DNA from 4 places in the Streptomyces sp. NPDC059256 genome. Region 1 is predicted to be linked to each of the others. Evidence: riboswitches for the same ligand, from Rfam matches in the RefSeq annotation. Region 1 holds a riboswitch; each other region holds the start of a gene.

Region 1 (3,210 bases):
AGACATCACCGAACTGCTTGTCCAGATCGGCGAAGATGTTGGCCCCGCCCGCCTCCTTGATCATCTCGTTGCCGACGCCCGCGCCACCCGCGGTGAACGCCGTCTTGTCCCCGCTGTCGTATACGAACACCTTGAGCGCATCGACACCGCCGAGCTTCTTGTCGACCGCACCGAGTGCCGCCTCGGCCTTCTTGACCTCGCGTTCCGCACGCTCCGGAACCCCGAATATCTTCCCGATGCCGCGTAGTTCCTCGCCGATCATCGCCATCGTCACCGGTCCCGTCGGGCACTCCTCCACATTCAGATAGGAGTCGACGCCCGCTTTGGCGAGAGCGGCCCTGCTGCGGCCCTCCTTCTCGTCGAAGGTGCTCGCGAACCCGGCGTAGGCGAAGTCCGGTTCGGCGTTCAGCAGCACCTCGAAGGACGGGTACTCCTTCGAGAGCACCTTGATCCCCCGATAGGCGTCCTGGTACTCGGGGAGGATCTTGTCGTCGAGATAGGCGGTGCCCACCATCGACTTCTCCAGACCGAGAGCGAGGAGCACTTCGGTGGCGTGCTGGTTCAGCGTCACCGCGCGCTGCGGCGGACGCTCGTACGTCGTCTTCACCCCGCAGTTGGTCACGGTGACGGGGAAGCCCTCGGTTGCGGATCCCGAGGCGGCGGGATCGTCCCGGTCGGTTGATGTGCCACCGCCGCAGCCCGCCACCAGGAAAGCGGCAGCGGCCAGCAGGGACAGGGAGCGTTTCGCCATGGTGTGGTCGGTCCTCTCACCGCGGACGCCGTTGCGCCGCGGTCGGTTGGCAGGGTTCAGCGGGGGTCGGCGGACGACGCGTCACGGACCCGCCGTGGCGGGGTGAAGGCGTACAGGCCGAGGATCTCCGGCAGCGGGGCCTCTCCGGGGCCGCCCGCGCGCACCCAGTCGACGATGTCGTCGGTCGCGGCGGGGTCGTTGACGAGGCCGAGCCAGACAGGACGGGCACCGGCGGCGCGTCCCGCAGCCGAGGGCTGGACGACGACCACATTCGCCTGGTCGCAGACGTCCAGACACTCGGAGATCCGTACCGGAAGGTCCCGGCTCAGCGCGGCGACCTGCGCCGCGTGATCGATACCGGTCACCTTCGCGCTGCCGCAGCAGCAGTCCCGGCACACGACGACCCGGCACGGCGCCGGAGCCCCGGAACGTTGCCCTTCGGGCATCCCGACTCACACTCCCCTCTGGGGAGATCCGCCCCAGTCTGTCGAGGAGGCGACCGCGTGAGTCTCCTGGCTCTCGGGTCAACGCTCGCCCCAGCCTTCCCACCCGCGTAGGGGCAGTGGTCTGTTTGGGGTTCGCTCGCCGATCACAGTGGCGGGACCGCACCGGATTCACACCGGTTTCCTCGATCCGCCGTCGCCTTTCGGCGTCATCATGACAGACGGCGCGGCCGGATCGTATGCCTGGGCCGCAGTTGCAGCGCAGGTCACACGGCGAAGCCTCGGTCGGGTGGCGCAATCCACCAACCCGACAGGTGGCCGGGGCGGCTGTCCGCCTTCCCGGTGAGAGGGGCGCGCGGAACCGGCACACATCTGCGCGATGGCATCCTCCAGCGCCTGCCCGGGCGAAAGCCTCTGCGGTGGGCCAACTCGATCCACCGGGGCAGCGGTCTGCCGGAGCTCAGGGTCAGACCGCCACGGCTGCCCGGTGGTCTGATGCTGATCAGCTTCGGGCCGCCACGGCTGCCGCGACCGTGGCCAGGATGCGATGCAGGACAGGGACCGGAATCGCCGGATTGGTGACCGCCGCGCATGCCGTGTCGCGATCGTGCAGCAGCGCGGCGAGGACGCGGGCAGGCAGCCGTGGATTGCGCAGGGCGGCCCCGCGGACGTGAGCCGCCGGGTCGTTCAGAAACCTCACCGCGTCAGCCGGTGACAGCCGGGTGTCCTCGGCCGCGCGGTGGCGCACCTCGGCCTCGGGGTCGCGAGCGAGATGTGCGACGTCGGCAGGCGTGGACTCCGGATCGTCCAGCGCCAGACGGCGCATCCGTCCATCGGGGTCGCCGACGTAGCGCAGCAGGCCAGTACGGGGGAAGTTGGGGTGGCCGCGGGGGCGGTCAGGGTGACTGAAGCTGCCGTCCCACCAGCGCCAGACCTCCAGCAGCAGCTCGGCCGGCGCGTCATCGCACGATTCGGCGAGGAACAGGCGGACCGTCTTGTCCTCGTCCCGCGCCAGACGCTCCACGACGTCCGCTGGAAGATGCCGGGCCCGGGCCACGCTTCGGCGGATGAGCGGATGGGACGACATGGCGAGGCGGCGCATCGCATCGGCGTCACCGTGCAGGCCCTTGACCCAGGGCAGAGTCTTCGACATCGACGCCAGGTCGAAGTCGTAGCGCACCGCGGCACGTTGCTCCTCGTTGAGGTCGGGCCGCAGCGCCACCGCCGAGCGGACGCCGTCGTCTCGGTCCTCCGCCAGGAGGGCGACACCGTGCGCGCTGAGCCGGGGGTTGGCGGCCAGCGCTCGGCGTACCTCCGCGTCCCCGTCCCGGACCAGCTCCGCCTCCAACTCGGTTACGAGACGACACCGTTCGAGCGCACGCCGGGGCGCCGGCAGCCCGGCCAGGACCTCGTGAGGCATGGGGACGTCATGGTGGTGGGCGAGGAGCGCCGCCGTACGCACCGAATGGTCGGAGTCGGCCAGTAGCCGTGTCCGCAGCGGAGCGGCGAGCTCTTCCCACCGGGCGCAGGCAGCCGACCGCACCCGGGGATCGGCGTCGGCCGCGAGGCGGGGGAGGTGGTGCACGGGGAGCCCGGGAAGTTCGGCGGCCTCGGCGCGGCACGGGCCGTTGAGGAGGTCGTCGTACAGGTCAGCGGCAAGTGCGACGCCCCAGGCGCAGGCGCGCTCGGTCCAGAGCACGCGCCGGGTCGGCGACGATTCGGCGCGGACCAGGCGTACCCACTGATCGGACGTGAGCCGGGGCCCGAAGGTGTCCACGAGTCTTGAGCGCATCTGTGGATCGGGGTGCGCGAGGGCGGCGTCGAAGACGGCGGGCCGGTCGCAGCCGTGCAAGAAGCCCACCTCCACATCCAGCAGTCGGACGAGGAGCTCGTCCGGCGCGGCCGGATTGGACCCGATCCCCTCCGCCCAGTGCAGCGGCCACGCCGGCCGGCCGGGCACCGTCGCCCACACCGCGTCCCGCTCGACCGCCGTCTCGTGCCCAGCGGTCGCGGCGG
Region 2 (3,210 bases), on a different contig from region 1:
CCGTCAGCTTCCCCCGCACCCAGGCGGCGGCCTTGGCGATCTTCACCTCGGCCGGTGGCACGTTGGGCACCTCGGGATCGGGCCCGGGAGTGCCACCTCCCGCTCGCACTTCGTCAGGGGTGAACGTCGGTCGCCCCGTGCTGCCACCGATGTCCGTGCCGCCGAAGACCCAGGCGTCCACGTCCCCCGGCCGGGGCCTGCGGTCCATCGCCCCGTACTGGCTGTACGACCAGTCGTCGTCACCCGGTGCGGCGACCCAGTAGGACCAGTACGCGGTCGCCTGTGGCGTGAGGACGCAGTCCTCCACGGCCGGAGTCGGGTACTGCGTACCGGAGTTGAAGGATCCGTGGCCGATGCGACAGATGAACGCCGGACCGTCGTGGCCGGTTCCGGCCGTACTGAAACCAGCCTCGTGCAGCAATTCGTAGCCGGTGGTGGGAGTGGCATCGCAGCCCCGTTCCACCGCGCCGCCGAACGGCCCGAAGTCCACGGCGACCACGGCACCGGCACTCGCGGTGCACTGCGCCATCGGGTCGGCCGCGACCGGGGGAGCGTTGACGAAGGCGACACCGGTGCCGCCGAGAAGAAACACGGCCGACAACAGCGCCACCAGCGCTGTCCGCCTTCTCCGTCCGACTCTGCCCACCACGGCTCCTCACATCAGCCGTGCGACGGCCGTGGTTGAGGGGCCGCTCCCCGAGTCATCGCAGGCGGGAAGCGCCGGTCGACCACGCCGTAGTCCGCGACGGCGCTTCTCGCTGAAAAACTGTTGCTCCAGGCATTCCGACTCGCCCGGCTCCGGCCGGGCCTACGGTTGCGGGTCAGCGCCGGATTTCGACCGGCTTTCCCTGAAGTGCAGTGCGTATCAGCCGGATTGGAACATGCAGATAAAGACAGCGTCAAGGTGACCTGAATCGCAAGTGGGTGATTCCCGGCCACCGTCGTGGCCGATCTGGTGCACTCGCCACCGCTCGGGTAGCGTCCAGGGCTGCCACATGGGGGAATCCGGTGTGAACCCGGAGCTGACGCGCAGCGGTGTGGGACGGCAAGGACCGTTCCGAGCCCGAATGCCCATGCGGTGCAGCAGCGCTCGAAGCCGTACCACGCGATTGGACGACGGCCCGAACTCGCCTCGGCCGCACGGGTTTTCCGCGGTCCTGTGCGCCCGGCGCCGGCGTCCCTGTCACCACAGGAGCAGGCCATGCACCGTCCCTCGACCTCCCGCCGCCTCACCTTGGCGGTGCCCGTAGCCATCGGGCTCATCGCCCTGACCGTGCCGCTCGCGGCGGCTACCTCCACACCGGCCCAGATCGCCACCTCCAAGACCAACGGCGTCGCCTACCTCAAGTCCCTCCAGGCGGCGGACGGTTCGTACGCGGGCTCCGGACTCTCCAACGAGTGGGCCTTCAGCGCCTTCGCCGCGGCCGGTACCGCGGTTGTGGACGTGACACCCGGTGGTGATGTGACGAAGAACGCCCGAACCGTCTATCGGAACCTGCTGACCACGGCCGGTTGGCCCGCGGCCTCACCCGTCGTCACCGACTACGAGCGGGGCACGCTGAACGCCTACGCGGCGGGCATCGACCCCGCCCGGGTGTCCGCCTCCCGCAATCTGATCGCCGATGTCTACGGCTACTGGCAAACCGCCGAAGCCGGCTACTTCGGCCCCTCGGCCAACTACAACGGCACCGTCTTCGCCGCGCTCGCGCTCGCCGGTGCGAAGACCCAGACCGGTGCTCAACGCGTGCCCCAAGCGCTCCTGGACAAGGTGACCACCCGCATCCGGGCCAACCAACACAACGACGGCGGCTGGGACTACCAGAAGGCCGAGGGCAACCCCACCCGTCTCAGCGCAGCCAGCGATGTCGATATGACCGGCGCCTCGATGGCGGCCCTGTGCGCGTCCGGAGTCCCCAACACGGACACGGACATCGTCCAGGCCAGAACCTTCCTCAAGAACAAACTGGTCCCCGCGACCGGCGCGTTCAACGCGATGTACGGGATCAACACCAACTCCAACGGATGGGCGGTCGCCGGGCTCAACGCCTGTGGCATCAACGCCCAGACGGGCGACTTCCTCACCTCCATGGGCAAGACCCCCATCGACTTCCTCATCGCCCAGCAGTACAACCCGGCCGGCGGCTTCAAGTACAAGCCCAGCGACACCGGGCCCTCCGCCTACGCCTCCATCGACGCACTCCGTGCCGTCGCGGGCGGCGGTTTCACCACCGCTCCGCCCACCCCCGTCACTCCCGGCGCGCCGCAGTGGGTCGCAGAGAGCGCCTTCACCCCCGGCACCGCCACCGAACTCGCCCTCACCGTGGACGACGGCGCAGGCGGTCTCAAGGTCTGTTCGGTCGCCTTCACCCCCACCGCAGGTACGAGCACTCTCTCAGACGTGCTGAACGCGGCGGCCTCGGCCGCCACACCGCCCGGTTGCGTGACCTCCGTGACCCCGGCGTCGGGCTCCGGCACCATCACCGCCATCAACGGCAAGTCCAACAGCGGTTCCAACACCTGGAAGGTCAGCGTCGACGGCTCTGCCTTCGCCTCTGCCACCCGGGGCAAGGTGGTCAACATCGGGGACACCATCGCCCTGCGCTGGGGAGCCTGAGCCAGGCCGGGCGAGCGGCGCCCCAGCCGCCCGACCCTCCCCGTACCCGTACCCCTACCCGTCTCCGTAGACGGAGTGTGGCGGCACTCGGACGCCCGGCGGCGATGTCAGCCTCCGGGTCCCGGACCGTCGGGAGACAGAGCTAGGCCCGTGTGCGACCGAAGCGGTTCGTCGGTCACACACGGGCCTTGCGCCGCGGCGGTCAGCGGCAGACATCGGTCAACCAGGCGGCACGCGCGAGATCGAGACCGCCGCGCCAGGCGGCGAGCGGAAGAGTGATGTCCGAGCGCGGAGCACCGCGCAGCCGGCGATGGGCGGCGTGCACCTCGGCTCGCGACACGAACCGGTCGAAGGAGGGCGGGAGCAGTGGGTTGGTCAGGACCCCGAGTTCTGCCAACCCGATCAGCACGCCGTAGCGCCGGTACTTGTCCGTGCGCACCAGCAGACCGGCCCTGGCGACGGCCTTCTCCAACTGCCCCGGCGTCGTGCCCTGCGGCTGTTCCGCCACGAGCGCGAGCAGCGCGCGCAACACGTCGACGTCCCTGTCGGTCGCCTCAGGCAGCCCATGGGTCGCTGCGGCCTCCAGATCGGGGAGG
Region 3 (3,210 bases), on a different contig from region 1:
CTGACTTGAGTATCCACCAGGGCGCGGGCGGACCGGATCGCGGATCAGCCGTGCGACCGACTGCTGCCGTGTCGGGCTGCCTGCTCCGGCGCTCGTCAGACGGGCGTACCGAGCGGTGCCACAGCCGCGTCGCCAGGCCGTTGCGCAGCAACGGCCGCGTGGCAGGCTTCCGGGTCGGCGCCTCCGGTCAGCGCCGTGGCGGCGATGACGGTGTCCAGCCTGTCCCGTGCGGCCAGCAGGCCGGCCACGGCCTCGTCGATGCGTTCACGTTCCCGGTTCAGGTCGGGCAGCATGCCGGAACAGGCCGGCGCCAGGGTCTGCCCGTCGTCGACCATGCAGGGCATCAGTTCGGCGATCGTCGCGGTGTTGAGTCCGGCGCCGAGCAGCATGCGGATGCCCCGGACGGTGGCCATGTCCTCTTCCGTGAACTCGCGATATCCGCTCGGCCGCCGCGACGGCTTGAGCAGCCCCTGCTCCTCGTAGTAGCGCACCAGGCGCTGGCTGACCCCGGTCCGCCGGGAGAACTCCCCCATGCGCATGTGATGACCACCACGTTCAGTTGACTCTCACATCGATGTGAGACAGCAGTCTATTCCGCATGACGAATCAGCGCTCAACAAGCCCTCAGCACACACCCGTTACCGTCCTCGGCCTCGGCCCGATGGGTCTGGCCCTCGCCGAGGCACTGGGGGACCACGGCCATGCCACGACCGTCTGGAACCGCACCCCGGAGAAAGCCGACGGCCTCGTCGCCAAGGGCACCCGCCGCGCGAGGACCGTGGCCGAGGCGGTGTCCGCCAGCCCTGTCACGATCCTGTGCCTCAAGGACTACGCAACCATGTACGCGGTCCTTGAATCGGCCGGTGATGCCTTGGAGGGGCGCGTACTGGTGAACCTCAACTCCGGTACCCCCACCGAGGCACATGCAGCGGTCACCTGGGCAACCTCGCGGGGTGCCGCCTACCTGGACGGCGCGATCATGGTGCCACCACCGCTCGTCGGACACCCCGAGTCCGTCTTCCTCTACAGCGGTCCACAGGATGTCTTCGACGAGCACCGGGCGACGCTGGCGAGCATGGGCAGCCCTCGCTACCTCGGCTCCGACCCCAGCTTGGCAGTGCTCTACAACGCTGCCCTGCTCGACCTGATGTACGCGACCATCAACGGCTTTCTGCACGCCACGGCGCTGGTCGGATCGGCGAACGTCTCGGCGGTCACCTTCGCCGATCTCGCACTCAACTGGTTCATGCCCTCGGTGGTGGACTCAACTCTCGCCGAGCAGGCTCCCGATCTGGACAAGGGCAACTATCCGGGCGACGTCGGCACCATGGAGATGAATCTCAATGCGCTGGAGCACATCACCCGTACATGTGTGGAGCAGGGCGTTCACTCCGACCAGCCGCGGCTGATGAAGGAGATCGCCGAGCGGGCGATCGCCGAGGGCTACAGCGGGAAGAACTACCTCGCCGTGTTCGAAGTCTTCAAAAGGGCGACACGGGTTTCGTGACCTCGTTCCGCGCGGTGCACCACAGATCGGTTGCCGGAACTGGCCCTGGTTCAGGGGCCAGTACCGCCCGTGCGATGCGGGCAGTCCGCTGTCATGCCGCCTCGATGTCGACCGGGCGAGGTCGACGTCGAGGCGGCACTACCCAACAGGGCGAACGGTGTCTGATGCGGCCTAGAAGGCAGTCCAGGTGAAGGCGACGTGGTCACCGGTCCTGATGCGGAACTGGCAGCCACCGACCGGCGTGGGTACGCCGTTCACCGATATGTTCCAGTACGCGGAAGCCCCACCGCTGACTCCCTTGATGGTGTCCACGGAGAAGTCGTCGAAGGACGAGTACCAGGTGCCGTCCCAGGTGAAGTGGCGCTTGCGCGCGGCGTCGTCGAGCGCCGCGGTCGGGGTGGGTACGGCGGTCGGGTACTGACCGCCGTTGGTGCCGTCACAACGGTGGGTACCACCCGTCGCGGTGGTGACGTCGTGCCCCTTGGTTCTGATGAGGCCCTTGAAGAGACGCCCTTCCGGTCCTTGCACCGTGAGCTTCACGAAGACCGGCGCATTCGTGGGGACGGTGGTGGGCGCGGGTGTCGCATGGGCGAGGGGTGCGGCGGTGAGGGTGAGGCCGAGCACGGCGGTGAGGGTCGCAACGCGGAGGGCGAGCGTCTGGCGCACGAGGGTGCCTTTCCGATGGAGGCCGGCCGCGCGACCCCTGGGAACCGACCAACGGCCCACGCACCGCCCCGTGGACGGACGCTGCCGTGCACCGGACTCGGGGCTTCGCGCCGCAGACCATGGCGGTGGGAAGCAGTGCACGCGCGTCACGACGGGCGGTCCGGCTCACGGCAGCCAATCGCCGATCACGGTTGCAGGTCAGCGCCGGAATCACACCGGCTTTCCCCAGTCGTACGCGCATTGAGTTGTCACACCGGTAGGACCGGAGCCCACGCATCGTAGCCTGCTGTCGCCGTTCTTGGGATGATTCCCAACGAACTTACGCTTTACCGGAGTTCGACCCGATCGGGGGTGTCCATGAGCGAGTACCGCAGTTGTCGTGGCGGCCCACGGACGGCCCTGTCCGCCGCGCCGAGAGCACGTGTCGGCGGTAGCGGGCCGGGGGTCGCCGGATCGGATCGACGGGCAAGTCCTCCTGTGTTCAACGAAGGGACCTCGTGGATCTCAACCGCATGCTGACCGAGTTGGAAGAGCTCGTTCTGTGCGAATCCTTCTCGGCCGACCATCAGGCCGTGGCCCGCAGTGCGACGACGGTCGCGGCGCAGGGCAGCCGATGGCTGGACACAGCTCCCGAAACCCTGGTGATCGGCGGGGTGACCCATCTGCGCTGGGCCTTCGGCGTTCCCCGGGTGCTCCTGGTCGGGCACCACGACACCGTATGGCCGATCGGCTCCTTGTCCAGCCATCCCTGGTCCGTCGAGGACGGCATCGCCCGTGGACCCGGTGTCTTCGACATGAAGGCGGGGCTGGTGCAGATGTTCCACGCGGTGGGGAGTCTCGACTCCCTCGACGGCATCTGCATCCTGGTCACGGGGGACGAGGAGGTCGGTTCCCGCACCTCTCGGGAGTTGATCCTGGAATCGGCGCGGGGGTGTGCGGCGGCCTTCGTCCTGGAGGCGTCCGCCGACGACGGAGCGTTGAAGACCGTGCGCAAGGGGGTGTCCCGGTACGACATCTCCGTGCGGGGCAGAGCCGCG
Region 4 (3,210 bases), on a different contig from region 1:
GGGCGGGGTGGTCCGCTGGTCGACCGCCACCCGGATGTTCGTGGCCTGGGGTCTGACCCTGCCGGCCGCCGGTCTGGTGGCCGCCGGTTCCGAGTACGTGACCAAGCAGGGTGACTGGGGCGTGGCGGTGGTCGCCACCTTCCTGGTCGCCTCGTCCGCCGCCATCTGGTTCATCTCCCGCCGCCAGGTCGTCGACCACACCAACGTCAACGACACGTCCGAGGAAGGCGAGCCCGCGGGCGTGGTCACCACGGCCATCGCGGCCGTCACCCCGCCGCCTGCCGGCACGACGATGAACAACTCCCTGGACGACCTCAAGACGACCATCCCGGCCCGCAATGCCGCGACCCCCGAAGCCGGCCCCGCCAGCCCGGCCGCGGTGTAAGGACTGAAGACCATGAAAATCGACTGGGTAGCCCTCGGCTCCGTCTTCGGCGTGAGTCTCGTCGCCACCATTGCGCTGGTGGGCCTGTTCACCCTGGGCATCATCGGTCTGAGCAAGCAGGGGGCTGCGACCGCCTCCGGCACCGGCTCGGTTGCCCTTCCCCGGATAGGCGCCTACACCTGCTTCGCCCTCTGCACCGCGGCCATCAGCTACGGCATATATCTGATCGTCACCTGAGGCCGCACCTCACCGCACAGCAGCAGTCGTTTCACAGCCGGGCCGTCGATCTCTCGGGATCTGCGGTCCGGCTTCTGCGTGCCCTGAGGGATCCTCGGGAAGCAGGGGCGATGTGGGGCTCGGCACACTGCACCGTCGCAGGTCAACGGCAGGTTGACGGCTGTTCTCGGGGCGTGGTGGACTGCCGGGGCCAACTACGACAGCAGCAGAGGAAGCCGGTGCGAATCCGGCGCGGTCCCGCCACTGTGACCGGGGAGTTCCTCCCCGTGAGCCAGGAACTCTCGCCGTCGATCACGTCGAACCAGGGCGCGGACACCCTGAGTGAGGACATATCGCCATGCCCGGCTACGGTCCAGCCCCTGCCTTGATCGACGGCATCCACTTGCTGTGCGGTGCACCCCCGGCGACGCCGGCCCGGCAGGGAACACGGATATCCCACGGGCCGGCACCAAGGGCCCTCCGAGGCGGAACGCCGGTCTGAAACCCATGCGTACCGATCGTGTCTTCGCGTACGGGGCGGCTGCCGGGCTCCTGGCTGATCTACTGCTCGGCGACCCGCGCCGAGGGCATCCCGTCGCCCTCTTCGGGCGGGCCGCCGGCACCGTCGAGAAGGCCCTGTGGCGTGACCACCGCGGCTGGGGAGCCCTGTACACGACGCTCTGCGTCGGCGGGGCCACCGCGACCGCCGCCCTGGCGTCCCGTGCCACCCGCCGCAGTCCGGTGCTCCGCACCGCGCTGACCGCGACCGCCACCTGGACCGTGGTCGGAGGGACGTCACTGGGCCGGGAGGCCCGTGCCGTCGGTGCCGCGCTCGCGGCCGGTGACATCGAGCGGGCCCGGGCCCGGCTGCCACACCTGTGCGGACGCGACCCCCAGTACCTGGACGAGCAGCAGATCGCCCGGGCGGTCGTCGAGTCCGTCGCCGAGAACACGTCGGACGCGGTCGTGGGGGCCCTGGTGTGGGGCGCGGTCGCGGGCGTGCCCGGACTGGTCGCCTTCCGTGCGGTGAACACCCTGGACGCGATGGTGGGGCACCGGTCGCCCCGGCACCGACGGTTCGGCTGGGCCTCGGCCCGGCTCGACGATGTCGCCGGCTGGCCCGGAGCGAGGCTGACGGCCGCTCTCGCCGCCGTCGCGGGCGAGAGCGCCCCCCGGGCACTCGCGGCCTGGCGGGCCGACGCCCATCGGCATCCCAGCCCCAACGCGGGACCCGTGGAAGCCGCGTTCGCCGGTGCGCTGGGAGTACGACTCGGCGGGACGCTCTCCTACGCCGGACGGATCGAGCACCGACCGGTCCTGCACTCCGCGGGCCGGCAGGTGGAGTTGGCCGACATCGAGCGGGCGGTACGGCTGTCACGACGGGTCGGGGTGTTGGCGCTCGGTGTGGGCGTGATGGCCCGCTCGCTGTTCGCACGGGCAGCGAGACCGCAGCGAGGACGACGAGAGGGCCGGGGGACCTGATGACGAGCCGAGGGCGCGGCGGTGGCCTGCTGATCGCCGGCACCACGTCGGACGCGGGCAAGAGCGTGGTCACGGCGGGCATCTGCCGCTGGCTGGTGCGGCAGGGGGTGAAGGTCGCTCCGTTCAAGGGCCAGAACATGTCCCTGAACTCCTTCGTCACCCGACAGGGCGCGGAGATCGGCCGGGCCCAGGCGATGCAGGCGCAGGCCGCCCGCGTCGAGCCCAGCGCACTGATGAACCCGGTGCTCCTCAAACCCGGCAGCGACCGGTCCAGCCAGGTCGTGCTGATGGGCAGACCGGTCGGTGAGATGAGCGCCCGCGGCTACCACGGCGGCCGACAGCAGACCTTGCTGGCCACCGTCGTGGAGTGCCTGGAGGAGTTGCGGGCCACCCATGACGCCGTGATCTGCGAGGGGGCGGGAAGCCCCGCCGAGATCAACCTACGGCGGACCGACATCGTCAACATGGGTGTCGCCCGGGCGGCCGGGCTGCCGGTGCTGGTCGTGGGCGACATCGACCGCGGTGGGGTGTTCGCCTCCTTCTTCGGGACGACGGCACTGCTCGCGGCCGAGGACCAACGCTTGGTGGCGGGCTACCTCATCAACAAGTTCCGCGGCGACGTCTCCCTGCTGGAGCCGGGCCTCGACATGCTCCACGACCTCACCGGACGGCGGACGTTCGGGGTCCTCCCGTACGCCCACGGGCTCGGGATCGACGAGGAGGACGGTCTGCGGGTGTCCCTGCGCGGTGCCGTACGCGAGTCGGTCACGGCGCCCCCGGTCGGCGAGGACGTGCTGCGGGTCGCGGTGTGTGCGCTGCCGTTGATGTCCAACTTCACGGACGTGGACGCGCTGGCGGCGGAGCCGGGGGTCCTCGTGCGCTTCGTGGACCGGCCCGAGGAGTTGGCGGACGCCGATCTGGTGATCGTCCCGGGCACCCGGGGCACGGTACGGGCCCTGCGCTGGCTCCAGGAACGCGGTCTGGCCGGGGAGTTGGCCAGGCGAGCGGCGGCGGGCCGACCCGTGCTGGGCATCTGCGGGGGCTTCCAACTCCTCGGCGAGCACATCCACGACGAGGTGGAGTCCAAGGCCGGGTCGGTCACCGGGCTGGGACTGCTCCCGGTCCGG

Evidence for each region. A riboswitch is a leader RNA that binds a small molecule or an ion and turns the genes downstream of it on or off. The one in region 1 is predicted to bind cobalamin.
Region 2: another riboswitch for cobalamin. It lies ahead of ACFXJL_RS28505 (hypothetical protein); the one in region 1 lies ahead of ACFXJL_RS32255 (hypothetical protein).
Region 3: another riboswitch for cobalamin. It lies ahead of ACFXJL_RS33185 (DUF4430 domain-containing protein); the one in region 1 lies ahead of ACFXJL_RS32255 (hypothetical protein).
Region 4: another riboswitch for cobalamin. It lies ahead of ACFXJL_RS15570 (cobalamin biosynthesis protein); the one in region 1 lies ahead of ACFXJL_RS32255 (hypothetical protein).

Annotation. Positions count from the first base shown of each region.
Region 1 is NZ_JBHYZO010000029.1:21,121-24,330, forward strand. Features, by position in the region: gene ACFXJL_RS32250 (ABC transporter substrate-binding protein) at 1-751, opposite strand, end outside; gene ACFXJL_RS32255 (hypothetical protein) at 808-1,197, opposite strand; cobalamin riboswitch at 1,236-1,439, opposite strand; gene ACFXJL_RS32260 (hypothetical protein) at 1,697-3,210, opposite strand, start outside.
Region 2 is NZ_JBHYZO010000020.1:36,551-39,760, reverse strand. Features, by position in the region: gene ACFXJL_RS28510 (prenyltransferase/squalene oxidase repeat-containing protein) at 1-529, opposite strand, end outside; cobalamin riboswitch at 760-889, opposite strand; cobalamin riboswitch at 951-1,096, shown strand; gene ACFXJL_RS28505 (hypothetical protein) at 1,202-2,614, shown strand; gene ACFXJL_RS28500 (hypothetical protein) at 2,817-3,210, opposite strand, start outside.
Region 3 is NZ_JBHYZO010000032.1:45,591-48,800, reverse strand. Features, by position in the region: gene ACFXJL_RS33195 (MerR family transcriptional regulator) at 96-539, opposite strand; gene ACFXJL_RS33190 (NAD(P)-dependent oxidoreductase) at 599-1,507, shown strand; gene ACFXJL_RS33185 (DUF4430 domain-containing protein) at 1,679-2,173, opposite strand; cobalamin riboswitch at 2,310-2,446, opposite strand; gene ACFXJL_RS33180 (M20/M25/M40 family metallo-hydrolase) at 2,686-3,210, shown strand, end outside.
Region 4 is NZ_JBHYZO010000005.1:375,075-378,284, reverse strand. Features, by position in the region: gene ACFXJL_RS15580 (inorganic phosphate transporter) at 1-385, shown strand, start outside; gene ACFXJL_RS15575 (hypothetical protein) at 398-622, shown strand; cobalamin riboswitch at 782-924, shown strand; gene ACFXJL_RS15570 (cobalamin biosynthesis protein) at 1,109-2,083, shown strand; gene ACFXJL_RS15565 (cobyric acid synthase) at 2,083-3,210, shown strand, end outside.